4 regions of the Yersinia sp. KBS0713 genome follow, and region 1 is predicted to be linked to each of the others. Evidence: predicted binding sites of a transcription regulator. Region 1 holds the regulator's gene; each other region holds the start of a gene.

Region 1 (6,168 bases):
GACTTCAACGCCAACGGCGAAAAAGCGCTGTTTGGTGGCGTGATGTATGACCTGAAAAACTGGAACTTAGCGGGTTGGTCAGTGGGGACTTCCTATGCCTATGGCTGGGATGCAAAACCAAGCAGTAACCCCAAATTCGACCAAAATACCCGCCTGAAAGAGTCCGCATGGAACTTTGATGTGCTCTACACGCTGCAAGAGGGTCGGGCGAAAGGCACCCTATTCAAACTGCATTACACCATGTACGACAACCATACCAATATTCCAAGCTTTGGCGGTGGTTTCGGCAATGTGTTCCAGGATGAGAAAGACGTTAAATTCATCGTAATTGCACCATTTACCATCTTCTGATTGCCCTCCCCGGTAACCACTCCGGGGTCATAATGGAGCACCTGCTATGAAGAAAACGCTTTTTATTATTGCCGTGGTATTGGGATTGAGTGCCTGTGCGCCGCAAGCGCCGGCTCAACCGGAAGACACTAAGCTGAAGCAAGCATACAGCGCTTGTATCAATGCCAGTGAAGGCTCGCCGGAGAGATTAATCCCCTGCAAAGCGGTATTGAATGTCTTGAAACAAGAGAGAGCGCATCAAGCTTTTACTGAGAAAGAGACGGTTCGGGTATTGGATTATCAGCGCTGTATTGACGCGGCGCATACCGGTAATGGTCAGGCCTATGAGGCGCAGTGCGGAAAACTTTGGCAAGAAATTCGCGCCAATAACTAAGCTTGAAACCATTCTGAGAGTAGCAATTAAGCTAACAATAATTCAGCCAGCAGCAATACTTCCAGTAGTGACTCTGGCTGCAATTATTAATTACGGATGAGGTTAGTGATGAACAGATTCAAATTAAATACGTTAGCGGCGATCACCGCGACCTTCGGCTTGATGGGGGCCGCCAATGCGGACACCGCCAATCAACAGATTGTTGACCAGCTCAGCACCTTGAAAGTTAACTATAAAGTATTGGATAACCGTGCTGGTGAGAGTGGTGTTGATTGCGCCAGGTTGGGGGCTGATTGGGCATCTTGCAACCAAGTAATGATAACTCTGACCAACACCGGGGATGAGATCAAAGGCCGGGATTGGGCCATTTACTTCCACAGCATTCGCCAAATTCTGACGGTAGATAACGATCAATTCAGCATCACACACCTGACCGGTGACCTGCATAAAATTGAACCTACGGCTAAATTCGCCGGTTTTCCTGCCAATCAGGCGGTTGAAATCCCGATAACGGGTGAATATTGGCAGCTGTTTGCCACTGACTTTATGCCGCGCTGGTATGCCACCTCCGGCGATGCGAAACCCAAGGTGCTGAAAAGTACCGACACTGAAGATATCAACGAATATCTAACCCAATTTACGGGCGATCAGTGGAAACGTACCAAAGATGACAATAACGTGCTGATGACGCCGGAGTCCCGTTTCGTCAAAAATGAAGCGGTGAAAACATTAACGGCAGCAAACCTACGCGGGCAGATTATTCCGACGCCAATGGAGGTCAAAATTCATCCGCAAGACGTGAATTTGAGCCAGGGCGTGGCACTGGATCTGAGCGCTTTACCTAAACCGGCTGCCGAGGTGGTACAGCAGCGTTTCGAATTACTCGGCCTGAAACTGAACGCCACGGGCTTCCCGATAAAAACCTCGATTCAACCGGCGGTGTTTAAAGGCGACTTAGCGGTTTCCGGTGCCTATGAGCTGAAAATTGGTGACAAAGGCGCACAGGTCATTGGTTTTGATCCCTCCGGTGTGTTCTATGGTTTGCAATCAATCCTCTCTTTAGTGCCCACTGACGGCAGCCAAAAAATCGCCACGCTAGACGCAAAAGATGCCCCGCGCTTTGAATACCGTGGTCTCTTCCTCGATGTTGGCCGTAACTTCAAAACCAAAGAGGCGGTGCTGCGTTTACTGGACCAGATGGCCGCCTACAAGCTGAACAAATTCCACTTCCATCTAAGCGACGATGAGGGTTGGCGCATTGAGATCCCAGGCCTGCCAGAGTTAACCGATGTGGGCAGCAAACGTTGTCACGACTTGACTGAAAACAGCTGTTTGTTGCCGCAGCTGGGGTCTGGCCCGGATAGCAGTAATCTGGGGAGCGGCCATTTCACCCGCGATGACTACATCGAGATCCTGAAATACGCCCAAGCGCGCCAGATTGATGTTATTCCTGAAATTGACATGCCAGCCCATGCTCGTGCCGCGGTCGTTTCCATGGAGGCCCGCTACAACAATCTGATGAAGCAGGGTAAAGAGAAAGAGGCTAATGAATTCCGCCTGCTGGATCCTACCGATGACTCCAACACCACCTCGGTGCAGTTCTATGAGCGCAAAAGTTATCTGAACCCATGTCTGGACTCCTCTAAGCGCTTTGTCGATAAAGTGATTGGCGAAATGGCTCAGATGCACAAAGAGGCTGGTATGCCGCTGACCACCTGGCACTTTGGCGGTGATGAGGCGAAAAATATCCGTCTGGGGTCGGGGTTCCAGGACAAAAACGGCCCAATTGAGCCGGGCAAAGGCATCATTGATAAGAGTGTTGAAGATAAGCCATGGGCCAAGTCGCAGGTCTGTCAAGAGATGGTCAAGCAGGGCAAAGTTCAGGATGTGGAGCATCTCTCCAGCTACTTCGCCATTGAAGTGAGTAAATTGGTTAATGCCCATGGCATCGAAAAAATGCAAGCGTGGCAGGATGGCTTGAAGGATGCCAAAGACGCGAAAGAGTTTGCGACCAAACGTGTTGGTGTCAACTTCTGGGACACCCTGTTCTGGGGCGGTGCCGACTCAATCAATGATTGGGCCAATAAAGGCTACGAAGTGGTGGCGTCCAACCCGGATTATGTCTACTTCGACATGCCGTATGAAGTTAACCCGAGCGAACGTGGCTACTACTGGGCAACCCGCTTTAATGACGAGGAGAAAGTGTTCAGTTTCGCCCCAGACAACATGCCGCAAAACGCCGAAACCTCTGTTGATCGCGATGGTAATCACTTCAGTGCGAAGAGCGACAAGCCATGGCCTGGTGTGCACGGTATCTCCGGTCAGTCGTGGAATGAAACTGTCCGTACCGATGAGCAGATGGAGTACATGATCTTCCCACGGGCATTACCGCTGGCGGAGCGCGCCTGGCATCGTGCGTCATGGGAGCAAGATTATCAAGCGGGTCGGGAGTACAGAGGCGGCGAGACGCATCTGGTGGATACCAAGGCGTTGGACACTGATTGGCAGCGTTTTGCCAACATTATGGGTCAACGTGAACTGGCGAAACTGGATAAAGCGGGCATCGCTTACCGGCTGCCGGTACCGGGAGCACGAGTGGTCGCGGGTCTATTGGAGGCTAATATCTCCTTACCGGGCTTGATTATCCAGTACTCCACTGATGGTGGTAAGCAATGGCAGCAGTATGATGCCAAAGTGCAACCTAAAGTCAGTGGTGATGTAATGATCCGCTCAACCAGCCCGGATGGTAAACGTCATAGCCGGGCCGAGCCAGTTAAAGTCTGATGATGGGTTTCAAATCGCTGTGTCTGTTGTTATCTGCTGTTTACCCTGTTTTGTGGTAAACAAAATTAAGTGAAGTTGAGTTGATGGTTTTCCCCCGGCTTGCCGGGGTTTTTTTCAGTGCTTAAAATCTTTATAAGATCAATGCGATAATGCGGCATTATCTTTTATCGTGCGCAGACTCGTTTTCACGGCAATCGCCGGATTCACAGTGGCCGTACAGATAGAGACTGTGATTGGTCAGCTTGATACCGTGTTGCTTAGAAATTTCACGTTGAAGAGTTTCAATCGCTTCATTGCTAAACTCGATCACTTTGCCACAATCCAGGCAAATCAGGTGATCGTGATGATGTTGCTGCGTCAACTCAAAGACTGATTTACCGCCTTCGAAATTGTGGCGGGTCACAATACCGGCATCGTCAAATTGATTCAGTACGCGGTAAACCGTCGCCAGACCAATCTCTTCACCGATATCGATCAGCTTTTTATAAAGATCTTCCGCGCTGACGTGGTGGCACGCCGGATCTTGCAACACTTCCAGAATCTTCAGCCGGGGCAGTGTTACTTTAAGGCCAGCGTTTTTTAAGGCTTTGTTGTTGTCAGTCATGCGGATTCAGTCCTGTTACTATCGATTCAAATTAAGGCTGTTCAGCCTATGACATCCGTGGCGTAATAATTACAATTACGTCTCATTATAGAACTGCTCGCCCCAAATGAAAACCGTGGTTGTTAACAAAGATATAATTGCACACTTTGCCAGATTAATCATGCGGTGTATTGATGAATGGGGGTGTAGCATCATTTTAGTTTATGTTCGCTAGCGATAACGTTAAAAAGTTGTAGCGACTTATTTTTATTTTTCACGAATGAAGATGTGGATCTGTGGGCTGCTTAACAGAGAAGGGTGAAAGGGATGAAAAGCAACGAAAACGCTGGGCGATGCTCAATACACCACAGCGTTTTCGGGATGGCGTATTAGCCGGTGATTTCAGACAAATTCATCTCTTCACTGATCTGTTTTACCCAAGCATCAACACGTTCATTCGTCAGTTCCGGTTGGCGATCTTCATCAATGGCTAAACCGATAAAGTGATCATCATCAGCCAGGCCCTTGGAGGCCTCGAAGTGGTAACCGGCTGTTGGCCAGTGACCGACAATCGCGGCACCACGTGGTTCGATGATGTCGCGCACGGTGCCCATCGCATCACAGAAATACTCTGCGTAGTCCTCCTGATCACCGCAACCGAATAGGGCAACCAGCTTGCCGTTGAAATCGATCTCTTCTAGTGTCGGGAAGAAATCATCCCAGTCACATTGTGCTTCGCCGTAATACCAAGTTGGGATACCGATCAGCAGGATATCGAAGGCTTCTAAATCTTCTTTGCTGCTTTTGGCAATGTCGTGAACCTCAGCAACATCTTTGCCCAGTTGCTTTTGGATCATCTTGGCAATGTTTTCGGTATTGCCAGTATCGCTGCCAAAGAAAATGCCTACAGTCGCCATATAACTTAATACCTTATAAATTCAAATATTTATGCAGATTATTGCGCTTTCTGCCCAATAATATAACACATTTCATAGCGCAGCATCATGCCAGAAAACCCTGCCGGGCGGGTATCAAGTTTATGCGATATTAAATTTTTGTGAGTTGCTCAACCTTATAACCTCATTGCCGATAACCGTTGTGTAACCGCAAGGTTGCAATTAGCGGTGCCAGGGGGAAACCGTCAGATGAAAATTTGCCGGAAAGGAGTTGTCGTTAGCTGTATGGAACGTCCTTTATTGCTTTTCGGTCATCAAATAACACCAGAGTCTCTAACGGTAACCATCCGATATATAAGGGGAACGAACATGCAGTTTTTAAAAAATATTACTATCAGAGCAGCGCTATTATGGGTGCTTGGCGCCTTTTGCCTGCTCTGGGGCGGCGTATCTGCCTATACATTGTTATCACTGAATCAACTCACACAATCATCTAACGCGAATACGGTGTTGGTTGAGAATATGAATTTAGTTAATCAGGGGACGGATCAATATTTCCGCATGGTGACCCGTCTTGCCCGCGCAGTCGATTATCGCCAAAGCGGTAACCTGGCCGATGCGGATAAAGAGCTAAAATCGTCCAGTGCCGCGCTGGAAAATCTGAAGAAAAGACTCGCCGAGTTTAAAGCTATCGACCATGCACAGATTGATCCTGCTTTAGTCGCTGGAGTGATTGATGGATGGAGTGGATTAATTGAGCAGGGGGTGATGCCGCTTTATCAGGCCGCAATGGATAACAATATCGCTGCTTATCAAGATCTGGCGAAAAAAACGGTGCCTGCATTAAGCCGCCAATATGGCGCGGTTGCCGAGGGTTTTAATCAGGCGGCTTCAAAGGCCATTGGCGTGGCGAAAGTGCAATTCTCGCAACTGACAAAAGTGAGCAGCATAACACTTATCTCTGCATTGGTGGCCGGCCTGGTGATTTTACTGGCTACTGACCGCTACCTATTGGCCAATCTGGTGCGTCCGCTGGATGAGATCCGTGCGCATTTTCGGGTTATTGCTTCCGGTCAGCTTGGGCAGCCTATCGTCGATTTTGGGCGTAACTGCGTTGGGCAGCTATTCCCGCTATTGCGCGATGTGCAAACCAGTTTGGTCAATACCGTAGAGGCTATCCG
Region 2 (6,168 bases), 540 kb from region 1:
GCCCACCGGCACGGACTTCATCCAGCAGCACATCAGTTTTCAGCTCAAAAGTGGCTAAGATCTCACCGGTATCATGGCGACGAACTTCGCCCAGATATGGGAAGATATCAATCACGTCGCCCATGTTCAGATTGGCAACATCCACTTCGATTGGCAGTGCGCCGGCATCTTCCATGGTATTAAAGAAGATAGGGGCAATTTTGCTGCCCAGTACCACACCACCGCCGCGCTTATTCGGCACGTAAGGGATGTCGTCACCCATAAACCACAGCACGGAGTTAGTGGCGGATTTACGGGAAGAACCAGTACCGACCACATCACCGACGTAAGCCAGTGGGAAGCCTATTTTGTTCAGCTCTTCGATCTGCTTGATCGGGCCAACGCTACCCGGTTTATCTGGATGAATGCCTTCGCGGGCATTTTTCAGCATCGCCAGCGCATGTAGCGGAATATCCGGGCGTGACCAGGCATCAGGGGCCGGAGATAAGTCATCAGTGTTGGTCTCACCGGTCACTTTAAACACGGTAACAGTGATTTTCTCTGCCAGTGCAGGGCGAGAGAGATACCATTCGGCATCAGCCCAGGATTGCATCACTTTCTTGGCGTGCGGATTGCCAGCTTTGGCTTTCTCTTCCACGTCGTAGAAGTTATCAAACATCAGCAAGGTGTGAGATAGCGCTTTACCGGCAATGGGAGCCAGCTTTTCATTATCTAACGCATCAATCAGTGGGTGAATATTATAACCGCCTTGCATGGTGCCAAGCAGTTCAATCGCTTTTTCAGCATTAATCAGGGGGGAGTGGGCATCGCCTTTGGCGATGGCAGCCAGAAAGCCCGCTTTAACGTAGGCTGCTTCATCAACACCGGGTGGTACGCGGTTAATCAGCAGGTCTAGCAGGAACTCTTCTTCGCCCGCAGGCGGATTTTTTAATGATTCAACCAGCGCGGCCATTTGTGATGCATCTAATGGCTTGGGGACGATACCCTCAGCAGCACGCTCGGCTACGTGCTTACGGTATTCTTCTAGCACGACTCTCTCCTCGCTCTTATTGTCATTTATTTTGCCAGGCTATCTGTTGCCACCAGCCATCATCACTGAGGCAGTAGGTATAAGGTAAGACGCCTAGTTTCGCTCAGCCAGCATATCAGTATTTGAACTCAGTGTTAATTCGTTCACATAAAAGCAACATTAAATTTTTGCTGAATCGTTGTGCGCAGAGCATTCACCTGAGCTATTGATAACCGCTCTCAGTTAGCCCCTTGCGGTAGAGCAATATCCGCAAAAACCGCCCTCGCATTTATCCCACAATCAATGAATGGATACCATCTCTCTCTGAGCATCTCGTGCTTTTGGTATGACTTTTAGGGCGAGGAGTGACGAATGGAAAATATTGTGGTGCAAAATGAGGCAGAAACAGCCGATAACGACTGTTTCTCAGACTGCTGACAAACCCCGATGACGCGATCTGGAACGGAGAGGACGGGTAGAAGAGTAAAGCGTCCGCGCCAGGGATGGCGCGGATCAAGCCTCCAGGGACGGACAGACGGCGTCTTTACGATCTAGCTGTTCTCTCCGCAACCGGCACTTTGTCAATAACCTCTGTTTCTGTTATTGAAGCGGTATGGGGTATTAGAACTGGGTATTCAAGCTAACAAAGAATGTCCGCCCCGGTTCATTGTAGGTTGCGGCCCCTGCCCCGGCGATACCCGCGACACTCTGGGCATTACCCGCACGGAACTGGCGTTTATCGAACAGGTTTTCAATACCGGTGGTCACGCTGACATTTTTGGTCACAGTGTAGCTACCACTCAAACCAAAGATGGCGTATGGGCTGACTTCATTAAGTGCTGTTCCGGTGACGGGCAGCCCCTGATAATCATATTTCTTCGGTTTTTGGCGGCCATACCAGGTCACAGTTGAGAGCAGCGATAGATCCTCTGTTGCCTGCCAGCTCAGTGAGCTATTCAGGGTAAACTCCGGGGTGATCGATAAGTAATCGCCAGTGGTTTTGTTCTTCGATTCGAGCATATAGGTCAGATTGCTGCTCCATTGCACCGTTTCGCTCACTGGCACGGTCAGGTTACCTTCCAACCCTTCAACCAACGCCTTAGGCACATTTTCCCACTGGAAAATATCGGAGTTAGCATAAGTACCAGTCCCGCCACTGGCGGTGCCCAAAGAGACCAGACCCGGTTCAATTTTATTGCGATAGTCATTACGGAAGTAAGTGACACCGGCAATAATGCCGTCATTGTTATGGAACTCAAATCCAATCTCTTTGTTGACGCTGGTTTCCGCTGAGAGTGAATCATTCCCCATCAGATAGCAGCTACCGCCACCACCATAGCAGCCCTGACCACGGCTATATAACAAGTAGTTAGGGTTAGTTTGATACAGGTTTGGTGCTTTATAGGAGCGGGCAATCCCCATTTTCATGGTGAAGTAATCACCCAGTTCCTGGGACAGGTTCAGCCCTGGGCTCCAGTTACTACCTGCGGTGCTGTGATGATCAAAACGCAGCGCTGGGGTGAGCATCGTGGTATCAGTCAACTCGATATTATCTTCCACAAACAGCGAGGCTATCTGCGCAGAACTGCGGGTATTGCGCCCGGTTCCGGTCAGGCCGCTGACACTGCCGCCCTCAGTGGTGGTTTGGGTATTGGAGCTAGGATCATTCATTTTCTGATCATTCCACTCCGCCCCCACCGTCAGCACCTGATTGACACCCAATTCGAATGGCAGGTTAACTTCAGAGTGAGCAAGATAGTTCTCAAGTTTAATGGTTTTGAAATTATTATTGGAGAATATACCTTCCGTTCCGCCAGCCAGCCCCTCATTAATTCGTGAGTTACGTGTCTCCTCATACTGAACATAAGAGGTTGAGCTAACGCCATTATCCCAAAAACCACGATGGGTTACCGCGAAATTCTCGCGGTACATGCGGTTAGTTTCAGCGCCGTATAAACTGCGAACAATGGCGTTACTGTTGGTATTTTGGGTATCACCGGCGTAGATGTTCCCCTGGCGGCTATAACCCGCCTCGAACTCCAGTGATTGGCCTTTGGCGAAGTCCCAGCGCAATAACCCATTGATATCTTTATTGCGCACCCCTTCACGGCCCGCCGGTAAGGTGCCAACCTGATTGCCTGTTCGCGCCGATTCATGGCCCTGGTTGATATTCCAGTCATCCGCATCGGTTTTATTGTAGCCGCCGTATAAACGGAAGCTGAGGGTGTCACTTAATGGCCCCATCAGGCTGAAGTCGGTACGACGAGTCGCCCCCTCTTCACTGTGCTGCGGCACATTCATGTAGGCGTTCCAGCTACCATGTAGCTCTTTATCTGGCTGTTTAGTGATGATATTCACCACGCCACCGGCAGCACCGTTGCCGTAGCGTGCTGCTGACGGCCCACGTAACACTTCGATTTTCTCGACCATATTTGCAGGAACCCAGTTGGTATCACCACGGGTATCACGTTCGCCACGCCAGCCATAACGTACCGCATTTCGGCTTGAAACCGGCCGACCATCAACCATAATCAGGGTGTTTTCCGGCCCCATGCCACGAATATCAATCTGGCGGTTGTTCCCGCGTTGACCGCTGGCAGAGTTACCGGAGAGATTCACACCGGGCATGGTGCGGATAATTTCGGACAGATCATTCGCCGGAGGGCGCTTGCGGATATCTTCTGCGGTGATAGTTGAGGCACCCAGAGCCTGGCGAACTTGCTGCTGCGCGGTAACCACCAGTGTATCGCCAGTGGTAGCCCTATTTTCAGCGGCAGTGGTTTCCTGTGGTTGGGTCGTCGTGGTGTCAGAGGCGGCTTGACTGGCCGCCCAGAGCGGTGTTGAGAGACAGATGCTGATCAGACTCGCTAAGGTCGTCAGAGAGCGCCGTTGCCATTTTACGTTCATTAAACTTTCCCCGATGCAAAAGCCCACAGCAAATGTCAGCAGAGGAAAATCTCTACCAATCTATTCATAGGGCAACAAAAACGAACAAGATTGATAATTATTTTCATTATCAATTCATACTGCTAATTGTTACATTTGCCACCAAAGAAAAGGTTTGCTTAAACGGCAAAGCTGTTTGTTGTAGAGTCAATGTTGCCATCAGGTCAATCGAGTCATAACCTCAATGTCAGTGGAGAGCCATCATGTCGGCGGTGAAGAAAAACAAGTTACGCAATGTCTCTCCCTCATCTAAACCAATTTATCGTGACCAAATTGTGCAGCAATCCAATTTGGTCGCCAGCGACTACCAGTTGAGCGGTACGAAGTCACTGCCCACTGACCCGGTGCTATTTGGTGATTTTCAGGTATTGCGCCTCAATCCACATCTGATTTTACATACCGCGAACGTCACCAATCTCTACGATATCAAGACACAAAACCAGCTCAATCCGGCACTAAAATTGGCGATTGTGGTCAATGGCAGCGCCCATATCTCTTTTGGTGGTAAGCAACTGCATTTGCAGGAAAAAGGCGATGCATCACTGGTTTCACTCACCGAAAGCACCCTCTTTACCCGCCACGGCAAAAATAATAGCCATGAGCGCACGCTAACACTGACCTTTGACCGCGAGTGGCTGTATGGCGATTTACTGCCGCAAGATGGCGCATGGGATACGCTGTACAACTTTACGCAGCAGCATCTGGCGATTCATTTATGGCAACCATCAGTGCAGGCTCGAGCCATCGCCCAGCAAATTGCCAGTGCTCCCCCTTACACCACACCGCTGGCGCGTATGCGCTGTGAAACCCAATGCATCGGGTTGATTATTGAAGCTTTTAGCTCACTGGAGCAACAAGCCCAGCAACAGAATAAAGTGGTGTTACGCGGGTTAAATCGGATTCAGCAAGTCCGCGACTGGCTGGAGAGTGGTGAGGCTGATCATCTATCAATGAGCCAGTTAGCTCAATCGATTAATATGAGCCCCAGCACCTTGCAGCGGCGCTTTCGTGAGAGTTATCAGGTCACGGTGTTTGAGTATCTACGCCATTGCCGCTTAAAACGCGCCATGCTGGCATTAAAAAAAGAGGGGGTCAGTATTGACCAGGCGGCGACTATTGCGGGATACACCAGCCCGGCCAATTTTGCCACGGCGCTGCGTCGCACATTTAATATCTCCCCCAGTCAGTTACGGGCGGGACACTATCTTGACCTATAAAAGCGCCTAACTGATAACTTTTAAGCAAAAAAACGGCCCCTACCAAGGAGCCGCTTCAACTTTTTACCGCAACAAATTTTCACATCGGCAAACTTCTACAGTGGAAAATTCTGCTTTTGCAAAAAGAACTTATCTCTTTTTCGCTTTCGGGTTAGGCAGGTCGGTAATGCTACCTTCGTAGATTTCCGCCGCCAGACCAACAGACTCATGCAGTGTTGGGTGAGCATGGATGGTCAGCGCGATATCTTCCGCATCACAACCCATCTCAATTGCCAGACCAATTTCACCTAACAGCTCGCCGCCGTTAGTCCCGACAATGGCACCACCAATGATACGGTGAGTCTCTTTGTCGAAGATCAGTTTGGTCATGCCGTCGGCACAATCAGAAGCGATAGCACGGCCCGATGCCGCCCACGGGAAGGTGGAGGTTTCGTAGCTGATGCCTTTCTCTTTTGCTTCTTTCTCAGTCAAACCAACCCATGCGACTTCTGGTTCAGTGTAGGCAATAGATGGGATCACTTTCGGGTCGAAGTAATGTTTCATGCCAGCGATAACTTCCGCGGCAACATGGCCCTCGTGAACACCTTTATGTGCCAGCATTGGCTGACCCACGATGTCACCGATAGCAAAGATGTGTGGCACGTTACTACGCAGTTGCTTATCCACGTGGATAAAGCCACGTTCATCAACTTCAACGCCAGCTTGACCGGCATCCAGCAACTTACCATTAGGTACACGGCCAATAGCCACCAGCACCGCATCATAACGTTGTGGTTCTGCCGGCGCTTTTTTACCTTCCATCGTGACGTAGATACCATCTTCTTTGGCTTCTACCGCCGTCACTTTGGTTTCCAGCATCAGGTTGAACTGCTTGCTGATACGTTTGGTGAAGACTTTCACCACGTCTTTATCAGCCGCTGGGATAACCTGGTCGGCCATTTCGACGACGTCAATTTTAGAGCCGAGCGCGTGGTAAACGGTGCCCATTTCCAGACC
Region 3 (6,168 bases), 1.8 Mb from region 1:
GTCATTTACTCTCTTCAATCAGGGGCATCATGGTCTATCAAGCAGCGTCCTCCCGCTATCAGGAGATGAAGTATCATCGTTGTGGTCGTAGTGGGCTAATGCTCCCCGCCATCTCTCTGGGCCTGTGGCATAACTTTGGTGACAGCACGCTGTACGAAAATAGCCGTAATCTCATTCACCGTGCTTTTGATAGTGGCATCACTCATTTCGACTTAGCGAATAACTATGGCCCACCTCCCGGCTCTGCTGAGCTGAACTTTGGTCGAATCCTACAGCAGGATCTGCGCCCTTATCGTGATCAGTTGATTATCTCCTCCAAAGCGGGTTACACCATGTGGCCCGGCCCTTACGGTGACTGGGGTTCGAAGAAATATCTGGTCGCTAGCATCAATCAGAGCTTACAACGTATGGGGCTGGATTATGTTGATATCTTCTATCATCACCGTCCCGACCCTAATACCCCATTGGAAGAGACCATGGCCGCCTTAGATCTGCTGGTGCGCCAGGGGAAAGCACTCTATATCGGCTTGTCTAACTATCCTGCTGAGCAAGCGCGTCAGGCATTTGAGATTCTGGCGGATCTGGGTACACCTTGTCTGATCCACCAACCTAAATACTCCCTGTTTGAACGCTGGATTGAAGCCGATCTGCAAAATGTGCTGGACGAATACGGCGTGGGGTCGATAGCCTTCTCCCCACTGGCTGGCGGGTTATTGACGGATCGCTATTTAGCGGGTATCCCGCAGGACTCTCGGGCCGCCAGCAACAGTAAATTCCTTAATCCTGAGCAGCTTACGGCAGAAAAACTGACTAAAGTTCGTCGACTCAATGAGCTGGCACTTGCCCGTGGGCAGAAACTGTCGCAGATGTCTTTAGCCTGGGTATTACGTGATGGGCGGGTGACCTCAGCACTAATTGGTGCCAGCAAAACCAGCCAGATTGATGACGCCGTGGGGATGTTGGCGAATAGTGAATTCAGCGCTGAAGAGATCAGCATAATCGAAGCCATTTTGGTGTAAACGCTCTCTTTTTAAAACATTGGCAGGGGTACTCACGGCCCCTGCTCCATTCGCCCCCATCACTCCCACAGATAAATCCTAAATATATATTTTACAGTTTTATCCGAATCCCAGAGGTTGGCGAACTGTTTAAGATAACGTCATAGCCAATAAGGCCAAGTAAGGATAAATCATGTTAAAAGTGGCCGCGTTTCAATCGACAATGCTGAAACTGAGTGTCGTAAGACCAAGAAGGGTAAAACCCCTGTTGCTGATAACCATATTAGCCTGGCTACCACTCATTCCGATGGCAAATGCTGAGAGCATTGAGTTATTACCCAGTGTCACTTTAAACATTGGCGAGCAAGATCGCAGCGGTAACTATTGGGATGGTTATGACTGGCGTGACCGCCAATGGTGGCATGATCATCAAGGGCGGGATTTAGGCGAACGTAACCGCCATGGACACTACTGGGATGGACATCGCTGGCAAGGTAGGGACTGGTGGAAGAAGAACTACTATTACCGTGAAGGGCGCTACTGGAAATACGATAAGCACTATGACAAACACGGTAAAAAACATTATCAAGGTAAAAAACATCATCAGGGTAAAGGCCATGGCCACGGTCATCACGGCGATGATTAACTAAAGGGGCGCTGGCGCGTTGTTGCCCCCCGCCAGCTTCCAGAGGTTAAATTAAGCTAATCAGCAGATAAGCATTTAGCCCAATCACGAATAAGACGACTAATTTACCTAGAATTTGGGTGAATTTTGTATCGACCAAATCCCCCATCAACTCTTTATTACCGGTGAAAACCAGCAGTGGCACCAGCGCCAGCGCAATACCAAAACTCAGTAATACCTGGCTCATCACTAATATCTGTGTTGCATCTATTCCTACCAAAATGACAATAAAGGAGGGCAACATGGTCACCGAGCGGCGCAGCCACATTGGAATATAAAACCGCACAAAACCCTGCATCACCACTTGCCCCGCCATCGTACCCACCACCGTCGATGAAAGCCCCGCCGCGATTAAGCTCAAACCAAAAACAGTGGCAGCGGCATTACCCAGCAGCGGCTGTAGGGTCAAATAGGCCTCTTCTATCTCAGCGACGTCCTGATAACCGCTGAAATGGAAAGCCGCAGCGGCAGTTGCCATCATCGCCAGATTGACAAAACCGGCGATTGTCATCGCGATCGCCACATCAAATCGGGTCGAAGCATAGCGCTGAGCTTTGGACTCGCTCCCTTCCGCCTGAGTCAATGCTGAATGCAGATAAATAACATGCGGCATGATGGTCGCCCCCAGCACACCGGCGGCTAAAAATACGGCGTTACCATTGGGTAAATTTGGGATGAGCATCCCACGACCAAGTGCGGCAATATTGGGTTGAGAGAAAATCAGCTCTACGATATAGGCGGCCGCGACAAACAATAGCAAGCCGCCGACCACTAACTCGATAGGCTTTTGCCCCCTATTTTGCAGCATCAGAATCAGGAAAGTGGCAATCCCGGTTAGCACCGCCCCTTCCAGTAGCGTGACGCCCAGCAGCAATTTGAAGCCGATGGCGGCCCCGATAAACTCAGCCAGATCGGTCGCCATCACAATAATCTCAGCTTGCACCCAATATGCCCAAACCACGGGTCGGGGGAAGCGGTCGCGGATATGCTCCGCCAGATTCTTGCCCGTCGCAATACCGAGTTTGGCGGAGAGCAGCTGAACTAACATCGCCATCACATTGGCCCACACCACCACCCACAGCAAGGTATAACCGAACGAAGCACCGGCCTGAATATTAGTCGCAAAATTACCGGGATCAATATAAGCAATGGCGGCGATAAAAGCAGGCCCCATCAGGGAAAGTTTAACTCTCCTTGATGTACGGCGGGATGTATCGACAACACGGCTATTTAGCATTCAGTAATACCCTTGGAAAATGAGGCCTTCTTTACTTGCTATCCATAATATCTAAATGATAATAATTATCAAGCGCATTTAGATCGGCAAAAATTATCTCTTTAATAGGCGACCCCAATTAATCAGCCATCTCGTCATCATTGGCTTTTGGCTACTAAAAAGTTGAGCTAAATGTGACATTACTATTTTCAAGGCAGGCGCTACAATTATTCAAGCTAGCATAGCTAACCTACTGCCACAGCAAATGATTAACAGCGTTTTTTTTTGTGACCAACCCCACTAATTTGTTTGCATTTATGAAAACGAATTTCTATATTTGCAGCTTACATCTCGTTTTTAATGTAGCCGTTACATAAAATGTCCACCAAAATCTAGCCTGCCTCAAATTTGGAGCACACATGTCCCATATTCTGCAGTTTGCGTTGGCCTTAGTCGTGGTGGCCATATTAGCTTTGGCGATCTGTAAAGATCGTAAAAGTATTCGCATTCGGTTTGTTATTCAATTGCTGGTTATTGAAGTGTTATTGGCGTACTTCTTCCTTCATTCGGAAGCTGGATTAGGTTTTGTGAAAGGATTCGCCGGTCTATTCGACAAATTACTTGGATTTGCCGCTACCGGTACTGATTTTGTCTTTGGCAATATGGGTGATAAAGGTCTCGCATTCTTCTTCCTAAGAGTGTTATGCCCTATCGTCTTTATCTCTGCTCTGATTGGTATTTTGCAATACATCAAAGTGCTGCCGATCGTTATTCGGATTATCGGGACTCTATTATCCAAAGTTAATGGCATGGGCAAGTTGGAATCATTCAACGCCGTCAGTTCATTGATTCTGGGCCAGTCTGAAAACTTCATCGCTTATAAAGACATTTTGGGCAAAATGTCTGAAAAACGCATGTACACCATGGCGGCGACCGCAATGTCGACAGTCTCTATGTCGATTGTCGGTGCTTATATGTCAATGCTGGACGCGAAATTCGTGGTCGCAGCACTGGTGCTTAACATGTTCAGTACCTTTATCGTGTTGTCGTTGATCAACCCGTATAAAGCGGAAGATGAAGAGGAGTTACAACTCAGCAACTTGCATGAAGGCCAAAGTTTCTTTGAAATGCTGGGTGAATATATCCTGGCCGGTTTCAAAGTAGCCATTATCGTTGCTGCTATGTTGATTGGTTTCATCGCATTAATTGCCGCAATGAATGCCTTATTCAGCTTGCTGTTCGGGATTAGCTTCCAGGGGATTCTGGGCTATGTGTTCTTCCCGTTTGCCTGGGTCATGGGCGTACCGACTCATGAAGCTTTGCAAGTCGGTGGCATCATGGCAACCAAACTGGTCTCTAACGAATTCGTGGCAATGATGGATTTGCAGAAAGTCGCATCAACACTGTCACCACGTAGCGTGGGTATTTTGTCCGTATTCCTGGTTTCATTCGCTAACTTCTCCTCTATCGGTATTGTAGCCGGTGCGATTAAGGGTCTGAATGAACATCAAGGCAACGTGGTTTCTCGCTTCGGCCTGAAACTGCTATACGGCTCTACACTGGTCAGTGTGCTGTCCGCCTCTATCGCGGGCCTGGTGCTCTAAGCTTCAGAAAAAACTCGCTAAAAAGGCGCTACGGCGCCTTTTTTTATGTCTGCGATTCAGGGCTGAGGAATCTGTTTGAGTGATGACTTATTTGGAAACTGACAGGCTGGAGAATATGTGCTGAAGGAATTTAATGTCAGGATTGATGGAAACATTGATTAGTTGGAAGCAGTTTGAGGGTATGGAGTGTTTTTTTGGGGGGGGATAATTGAGTGCTTGAAATAATCATGGGTCGTGCTGGATAACTTGTACTGCTACATAATGGTGGGCCGTGCGGGATTCGAACCTGCGACCAATTGATTAAAAGTCAACTGCTCTACCAACTGAGCTAACGGCCCATTATGTATTTACTGCTTAATGACAATTCGATGCTCATCGTGCGGGATTACTCCTCCTGCAGACTCGCCCTTCGGGTCAACGCTAACGCGTTGCTGTCTCGCTTCGCTCGGCTCGAACCTTTAACCAATTGATTAAAAGTCAACTGCTCTACCAACTGAGCTAACGACCCACTATATTGATAATACGAGTAAAAGAAGTGGTGGGCGATACCAGATTCGAACTGATGACCCCCTCCGTGTAAAGGAGATGCTCTACCAACTGAGCTAATCGCCCACTTCTACTACTTGAAACCTAATACTTAAAACCATGAGTGATGAGTGGTGGGCGATACCAGATTCGAACTGATGACCCCCTCCGTGTAAAGGAGATGCTCTACCAACTGAGCTAATCGCCCTCATCTATCTCACTTACTGCTTCTATCCACAACACGCCGAGTTTGGTGGGCGATACCAGATTCGAACTGATGACCCCCTCCGTGTAAAGGAGATGCTCTACCAACTGAGCTAATCGCCCCGCCGTGTTGTTGGAGTCGCATTATAGGGATAGTTCGAAGTGAGTCAACGGTTTTTAAAACGAAAACAACCGTTCGCCGCAAATTTAGACAGGATGCGATATTTATCGCCGCTATGAACGTTTGTTTAGCTATATCTGTCAGTAATCATCGATTGCCTACTGGTAACATCGTTGAGGAATTACCTGAGGGTGGTAGAATGGCGCCTACTTTTTCTAATTTCGAGCAACAACCGGCGTCTGCTGGTCGGCGTAGCGTAATAAGGCATCGATCCCAATGAAAATCAAAACCCGTTTTGCACCCAGTCCTACCGGCTATCTCCATGTTGGTGGCGCACGTACCGCGCTCTACTCCTGGTTATTCACCCGTCATTTAGGCGGTGAATTTGTGCTGCGCATAGAAGACACCGATCTTGAGCGCTCAACCCAGGAAGCTATTGATGCCATTATGGACGGTATGAACTGGCTGAATCTGGATTGGGACGAAGGCCCGTATTTCCAAACTAAACGTTTCGATCGCTATAATGCCGTGATTGACCAAATGTTGGAAAAAGGCACCGCTTATCGTTGCTACTGCTCTAAAGAGCGCCTGGATGAGCTTCGTGAGACTCAAATGGCCAATGGCGAGAAACCTCGCTACGATGGCCGCTGCCGCGATAGCCACTGTACCCACAGTGCTGATGAGCCATCGGTAGTGCGTTTTCGTAACCCGCAGGAAGGTTCGGTCATTTTCGACGATAAAATCCGTGGGCCGATCGAATTCAGCAACCAAGAGTTGGATGACTTAATTATCCGCCGTACTGATGGTTCACCAAC
Region 4 (6,168 bases), 1.5 Mb from region 1:
TAGCCTCCTCATCAATAATTCTATTTTGTATCTCAATTGAGATACGGTCAAGTTTGTCGAGAAGATCTGCTGTGTTTAACTGTTAACTGCGCCTTGTCACCTAACTCCTCCCCAGCAAACGCCGATTAAAATCCTCAATTTTCCCTTCACCAATGCGCGTCAACATGGTTTTACTCCAACTGGCGGATAATCCGGCAACGGCCAGCAGACGGTGATACTGCTCTTCATCAAACGGCATGTGCCAGGCGATACCAATGGCCTCGGCGACTGAAATATCACTGCTGCGTGCTAACAGCTCCAGCGGATGACTTTCGCTGACTTTACCGGCTGAGATCACGCGGTACAACCAGCCGCAGTAGCCGGTTTGCTGCATCAGCACCGACATATCCTCGATAGCAAAATGGAAGTTGAGCTTGTAGCAAGGGGAGCGGGGTTGAGTGACCTGAATTATGGCCTCACCCCAGCGGTAAATATCCCCCATATAGACACTCTGTTCGGTCATACCGAGGGTGGAGATATTTTCGCCGTAGGCCGGTGGCGAGAAGATCTCTGCTTGCTGCGGAAACTGCTGCGCCCAGTGAGCATAATGCTCCCGTGGGTAATGACATAGCGCGCGGTCCGGGCCACCGTGAAAGCGTTTTTCCGCTTGCTCATCCCCCTCCAATCCTAGTGGTGTGAGCATGATCCCGCCAACCACCTGACGTTTACCAATGGCGCTCGGGGAACTGCCGTGATAAGGCTCGATTTTACCGATATAAACCTGTGGATGCTTCATCTGCTCTCCTTGTCTGCGTTCGGAAGGGAGAGCCAGAATACCTGCCTGATTGCTGAGCTGCAAAAGAGATTTTGATAGCACGATGGAGACGAAGAAATGAGCAGGAATAACCGTATTGACTACTCCTGCTCTATCACTGGGCTTAGTGGATAATCAGAACGTTTCCCAATTATCTTGCTGATTGGCGCGACTGATATTTGGGCCAGGGCGTGGTGTTGATGCACTATTTTTCGTGGCTGGTGCGGGGATATTCCCTTGAGCGGTATGGGTCTCCGCGTCGGAGAGTCGGAACACCGCGACCGCTTGCGCCAGTAAGATAGCTTGTTCCGCCAGTGAATCAGCGGCGGCGGCAGACTCCTCCACCAGGGCGGCATTTTGCTGCGTGGTGCTATCCATCTCGGAGATCGCCTGGCTGACTTGCGTGATGCCACGGCTTTGCTCATCAGATGCCGAGGCAATTTCTGCCATGATATCGCGCACATGGGTCACTGAGCGGACGATCTCTTCCATCGTCTGACCGGCGTTTTGCACCAGCGAGGTTCCGGCGTTCACTTGGGAGACAGATTCGCCAATCAGCCCCTCAATCTCTTTCGCGGCTTGCGCACTGCGCTGTGCCAGATTGCGCACTTCACTGGCGACCACCGCAAAGCCACGGCCTTGCTCACCGGCGCGGGCGGCTTCAACGGCGGCATTCAGCGCCAAAATATTGGTCTGGAACGCAATGCTGTTAATCACTGAGGTGATTTCAGAAATCCGTTTAGAGCTGCCGGAGATATCATTCATGGTGCGCACCACATCACTAACCAGCTTGCCACCCTGTTGCGCAGTTTGTGATGCTTCGGTTGCTAACTGATTGGCGTGATGGGCATTATCGGCATTCTGCTTAACCGTAGCATTCAACTGCTCCATACTGGCGGCGGTCTCTTCTACGGCAGCGGCTTGCTCCTCAGTGCGGGAGGATAGATCGGTATTACCCGCCGCAATTTCGCCGGAGGCATGGGACACCTGACTGACGCCAATGCGGATCTCATCAATCATGGCGCGCAGGTTTTCATTCATCCGCGCTACGGCATTCATCAGCAGGCCCAACTCATCAGTACGATTGGAGGTGGTCGCCGCCGTTAGATCACCGGTGGCGATGCGCTCTGCCATCGCCAGTGTGGTGCGTAATGGCACCGTAATTTGACGGGTCATGCGCCATGAAATTAGCAAACCAAACAGCAGGGCGGCAATGGCGGCAATGGCTAACTGCAATTGCGCATTATTGATCTCGTCGTGAGTGCCTTGCAGCTCTTGGGTGAACAGATGAGTTGCCAGCTTATTCAACTCATTGGCATTGGTTTCCATCACCTTACCCACTTCCAGCTCTTGCTGATAAGCCGGTAGATAGGCCAACACGTTCTCTTTATAGCTGCCCAGACTGGTGATAACCGGGGCTAATAATTTTTGTTGATCCGGCGATAACACAGGCATAAATGCATTGGCTGCACTGTTGGCGATATTGATTGAGGTAATGAGCGACGACTCGGCCTCCTGATTGCGATCCAGTAACAAGCCCCGCGCGTTATAGCGCACGGTCATCAGCTTCTGGTTCATCTCAGCGAGCAGAATTTGCGTATTGGTGTCTGCACCCTCATTGAGCAAACTTTGCTGTAACTCGTTGAGATTCTTCTGTGTTTCGGAGATATTCCAGCTTTTGCGCACATCATCTTTATGCGCCACTGCATTGACGAAATTACTCTGCTGTTGCAGGTATTCGTCTACCACATCGGCAATGCTGCCTATCGTTTTGCGGTTATCTTCCGACCAGCTAAGCCCTTCGCTCTGGGTCAGCAGATTTTTTATATTGTTGATGTGCTGCGAGTTTTCTTGGATGTATTTCAGATCATAAGTGCGCTCATATAACGCACGATTATATTTTGCCTGATTGGCTTCATCGTTAATTTTGTAGCTTAGGTCGACTTTGTAAGCGTGCTCTTCAATGACGGAGAAATGATAGGCGGTGGTTCCTGCGATGATCCCAACCAACAACAACATCAGGAAAAAGCTTAATCCCAGCTTTTTACCGACTTTCACGTTTTCAAAGTTACCAAAAACTTTGCTCAATGCTGCCATGTTATCTCCGTTATGCGGTGTCTTTGCTGCAAATCAATCAGCGTAGGTGAATGGGGTAGGTCTAATTATTAGAGGAGTGAAGGGGCGCTGGACGTGGGGTAGCCTTGGCAAGAGTGCTCTCCCTAACGTTTTTGTGGCGACATTTATGGGGCCATGACTCATAGATTCATGCCATAAATGTCAGTGTCCCTCTTGTACAATCTATCGGCAGGAATTGGCTAAACTTTAACAGTAAAATGAGCAATAAAAATGCCAGCAAGAGGGATCTTGCTGGCATCGATTTAGTCCCGGAAACGTGCGGTTTAAGGCAGGTTTACGTGGTACTGGTTAATTACTTGGCTTGAGCGAAACGTGCTGCTGCTTCGTCCCAGTTAACCACGTTCCAGAATGCTTTGATGTAGTCTGGGCGGCGGTTTTGGAATTTCAGGTAGTAAGCGTGTTCCCACACATCCAGGCCCACAATGGGGAAACCTGACGCGCCAGCAACGGCTTCACCCATCAGCGGGCTATCTTGGTTCGCGGTAGAAACCACCGCCAGTTTACCGTCAGCTTTCAGTACCAGCCAGGCCCAGCCTGAACCGAAGCGGGTGGCAGCAGCTTGCTCAAATGTGGCTTGGAATTTCTCAAAGTCACCGAAATCGCGCTCAATAGCGGCTTTCAGGTCACCTGTCAGGGTGGTGCCCAGTTTCAGACCCTTCCAGAACAAGCTGTGGTTAGCATGGCCGCCGGCATTGTTACGCATAAAGGTGCGTTTTTCAGCTGGGACTTTGTCCAGATCCTGGATCAGCTCTTCAACGCTGAATTTAGCCAGCTCAGGGAAGCTCTCCAACACCGTATTTGCATTGTTAACATAGGTTTGGTGGTGTTTGGTGTGATGGATTTCCATCGTCTGCTTATCGAAGTGTGGTTCTAAGGCGTCATAAGCATAAGGCAGGGATGGCAGTGAGTAACTCATAATCATCGTCTCCGTAGGTGTAGGGCGGCGCAAGAAAAGTAAGCACCGCGTAAGCGTTCGGATCATTATAGTTAATTAAATGATATTGAAAATGATTATCAATGCCGTACTAACTATGTGGTCTTTCTACGCGCTAATTCGCTGCGGATGAGTATACACCGTGGCTCTACCCGGTTTACTGAAGCCCACCAGGGTCAAATTGCAGCGCTCGGCGACTTCAACCGCTAAGGTTGTTGCAGCTGAAACAGCAAATAAAATTTCTGCGCCACACATGGCGGTTTTCTGCACCATCTCATAGCTGGCTCGGCTGGAGACCAGCACCGCGCCTTGTTGCCACGGCTGTTTGGCCCGAATTCCCAGCAGCTTATCCAGCGCGACATGGCGGCCCACATCTTCGCAGCCACCCAATAATTCACCCTGTGGATTGATCCACGCGGCAGCATGGGTACATCCCGTCAACTGACCCACGGTTTGCACCTGTTTAAGTTGCGCGAGGGCGTGGTCCAGCTGGTTCAAATTAAAGGTTTGGGTAAAGGGGAGCGGGGAGATCGGGCGGAAGATATCGTCCAGTTGTTCGATACCGCAGACACCACAACCAGTACGGCCAGCCATTGCGCGGCGGCGCTCTTTCAGGCCGGCAAAGCGGCGGCTTGATAACTCAATGTTAACTTCTATGCCGTTACAGCCGGGGGCGACATCAATGGCATAAATCTCTTGTGGCGCACTAATAATGCCTTCCGACAGCGAAAAACCCAGCGCGAAAGCTTCCAAATCCTTAGGGGTTGCCATCATTACCACATGAGAAATACCATTGTAGACCAGTGCTACCGGCACCTCTTCTGCCAGCCAATCCAATTGTGGCGCAGCCATTTGATGACGCTGTAGCACGTTAAGCTGTCTAGCACCGCAGATTTCGGTGGAGAGGTCATTTTCTGAAGGTTTGATCTGGCTCACTATGCGGTCCTGAAAGTTATAACCCATAATCACAATGTGGTAACATTCACATTAAGAATAGTGTGGCTATGTATCGTTATATTAGAAATGTATCCCACACTGCAAAGCGTGATATCGCATCAGCGATTTTAGCGCCTCCCGTTTTGTTGTGGGAAGCGCGAACTGAATTTTAAATTTCAACAATGTGACAATGAATGAAGGAGAGACCCATGCAGGTCAGCAGAAGGCAGTTCTTTAAGATCTGCGCTGGCGGTATGGCGGGAACCACGGTCGCGGCACTCGGCTTTGCGCCGTCAGTGGCGCTGGCGGAAACACGCAATTATAAATTGCTGCGTGCCCGTGAAACGCGGAATACCTGCACATATTGCTCTGTCGGTTGTGGGCTGTTGATGTATAGCCTCGGCGACGGCGCGAAAAATGCTAAAGAGAGTATTTTCCATATCGAAGGGGACCCGGATCATCCGGTCAACCGTGGTGCACTTTGCCCGAAAGGGGCCGGGCTGGTGGATTTCATCCACAGCGAAAGCCGCCTGAAATACCCGGAATACCGCGCGCCAGGTTCGGATAAATGGCAGCGAATCACTTGGGATGATGCCTTTGATCGCATTGCCAAGTTGATGAAAGAGGATCGGGATGCGAATTTCATTAAGACCAACGACGCGGGTGTGACCGTCAACCGTTGGCTGAGCACCGGGATGCTGTGTGCTTCCGCCTCCAGTAACGAAACGGGTTATTTGACCCAGAAATTTAGTCGCGCTCTCGGCATGCTTGCCGTAGACAACCAAGCACGTGTCTGACACGGACCAACGGTAGCAAGTCTTGCTCCAACATTTGGTCGCGGTGCGATGACCAACCACTGGGTTGACATTAAGAACGCGAATTTGATTATCGTCATGGGCGGTAATGCGGCAGAAGCGCATCCGGTGGGATTCCGCTGGGCGATGGAAGCCAAAATCCACAACAATGCCAAGCTGCTGGTGATAGACCCGCGCTTTACTCGTACTGCTTCGGTGGCTGATTTCTATACGCCAATCCGTTCCGGTACTGATATTGCGTTCCTGTCCGGCGTATTGTTGTACCTGATGACCCACGAAAAAATTAATCGCGAATACGTCGAAGCATACACCAACGCCAGCTTGCTGGTGCGGGAAGACTTTGCCTTCGACGACGGTTTGTTCAGTGGTTATGACGCCGAAACCCGCAAATATGACAAAACCAGCTGGAACTATCAGTTGGATGAGAACGGCTTTGCCAAACGGGACACCACCCTGCAAGACCCGCGCTGCGTGTGGAACCTGCTGAAACAGCATGTCAGCCGCTATACGCCGGATGTGGTAGCCAATATTTGCGGCACGCCGAAAGAAGATTT

The links. Region 1 encodes Fur, which represses iron uptake genes when iron is present. Its sites were predicted from a motif close to ATAATAATGAGAACNACTATCAA; they were not measured.
Region 2: FFE93_RS17515 (TonB-dependent siderophore receptor) is a predicted target of Fur. The motif match lies at 4,007-4,029, and genes of this name have one in related genera.
Region 3: FFE93_RS06410 (Nramp family divalent metal transporter) is a predicted target of Fur. The motif match lies at 2,970-2,992, and genes of this name have one in related genera.
Region 4: sodA (superoxide dismutase [Mn]) is a predicted target of Fur. The motif match lies at 3,925-3,947, and genes of this name have one in related genera.

What each region holds. Positions count from the first base shown of each region.
Region 1 is NZ_CP042173.1:3,127,027-3,133,194, reverse strand. It holds gene chiP (chitoporin ChiP) at 1-351, shown strand, start outside; gene chiQ (ChiQ/YbfN family lipoprotein) at 398-724, shown strand; gene FFE93_RS14880 (beta-N-acetylhexosaminidase) at 833-3,508, shown strand; gene fur (ferric iron uptake transcriptional regulator) at 3,666-4,112, opposite strand; gene fldA (flavodoxin FldA) at 4,481-5,008, opposite strand; gene FFE93_RS14865 (methyl-accepting chemotaxis protein) at 5,357-6,168, shown strand, end outside.
Region 2 is NZ_CP042173.1:3,666,296-3,672,463, forward strand. It holds gene acnB (bifunctional aconitate hydratase 2/2-methylisocitrate dehydratase) at 1-1,030, opposite strand, end outside; gene FFE93_RS17515 (TonB-dependent siderophore receptor) at 1,631-3,916, opposite strand; gene FFE93_RS17520 (helix-turn-helix domain-containing protein) at 4,159-5,172, shown strand; gene lpdA (dihydrolipoyl dehydrogenase) at 5,302-6,168, opposite strand, start outside.
Region 3 is NZ_CP042173.1:1,371,512-1,377,679, reverse strand. It holds gene FFE93_RS06420 (aldo/keto reductase) at 30-1,019, shown strand; gene FFE93_RS06415 (DUF2502 domain-containing protein) at 1,192-1,644, shown strand; gene FFE93_RS06410 (Nramp family divalent metal transporter) at 1,691-2,920, opposite strand; gene FFE93_RS06405 (NupC/NupG family nucleoside CNT transporter) at 3,319-4,503, shown strand; tRNA gene FFE93_RS06400 (tRNA-Lys) at 4,766-4,841, opposite strand; RNA gene FFE93_RS06395 (RtT sRNA) at 4,872-5,004, opposite strand; tRNA gene FFE93_RS06390 (tRNA-Val) at 5,040-5,115, opposite strand; tRNA gene FFE93_RS06385 (tRNA-Val) at 5,161-5,236, opposite strand; tRNA gene FFE93_RS06380 (tRNA-Val) at 5,280-5,355, opposite strand; gene gltX (glutamate--tRNA ligase) at 5,630-6,168, shown strand, end outside.
Region 4 is NZ_CP042173.1:41,990-48,157, forward strand. It holds gene yiiM (6-hydroxyaminopurine reductase) at 101-775, opposite strand; gene FFE93_RS00190 (methyl-accepting chemotaxis protein) at 929-2,890, opposite strand; gene sodA (superoxide dismutase [Mn]) at 3,222-3,845, opposite strand; gene fdhD (formate dehydrogenase accessory sulfurtransferase FdhD) at 3,972-4,826, opposite strand; gene fdnG (formate dehydrogenase-N subunit alpha) at 5,009-6,168, shown strand, end outside.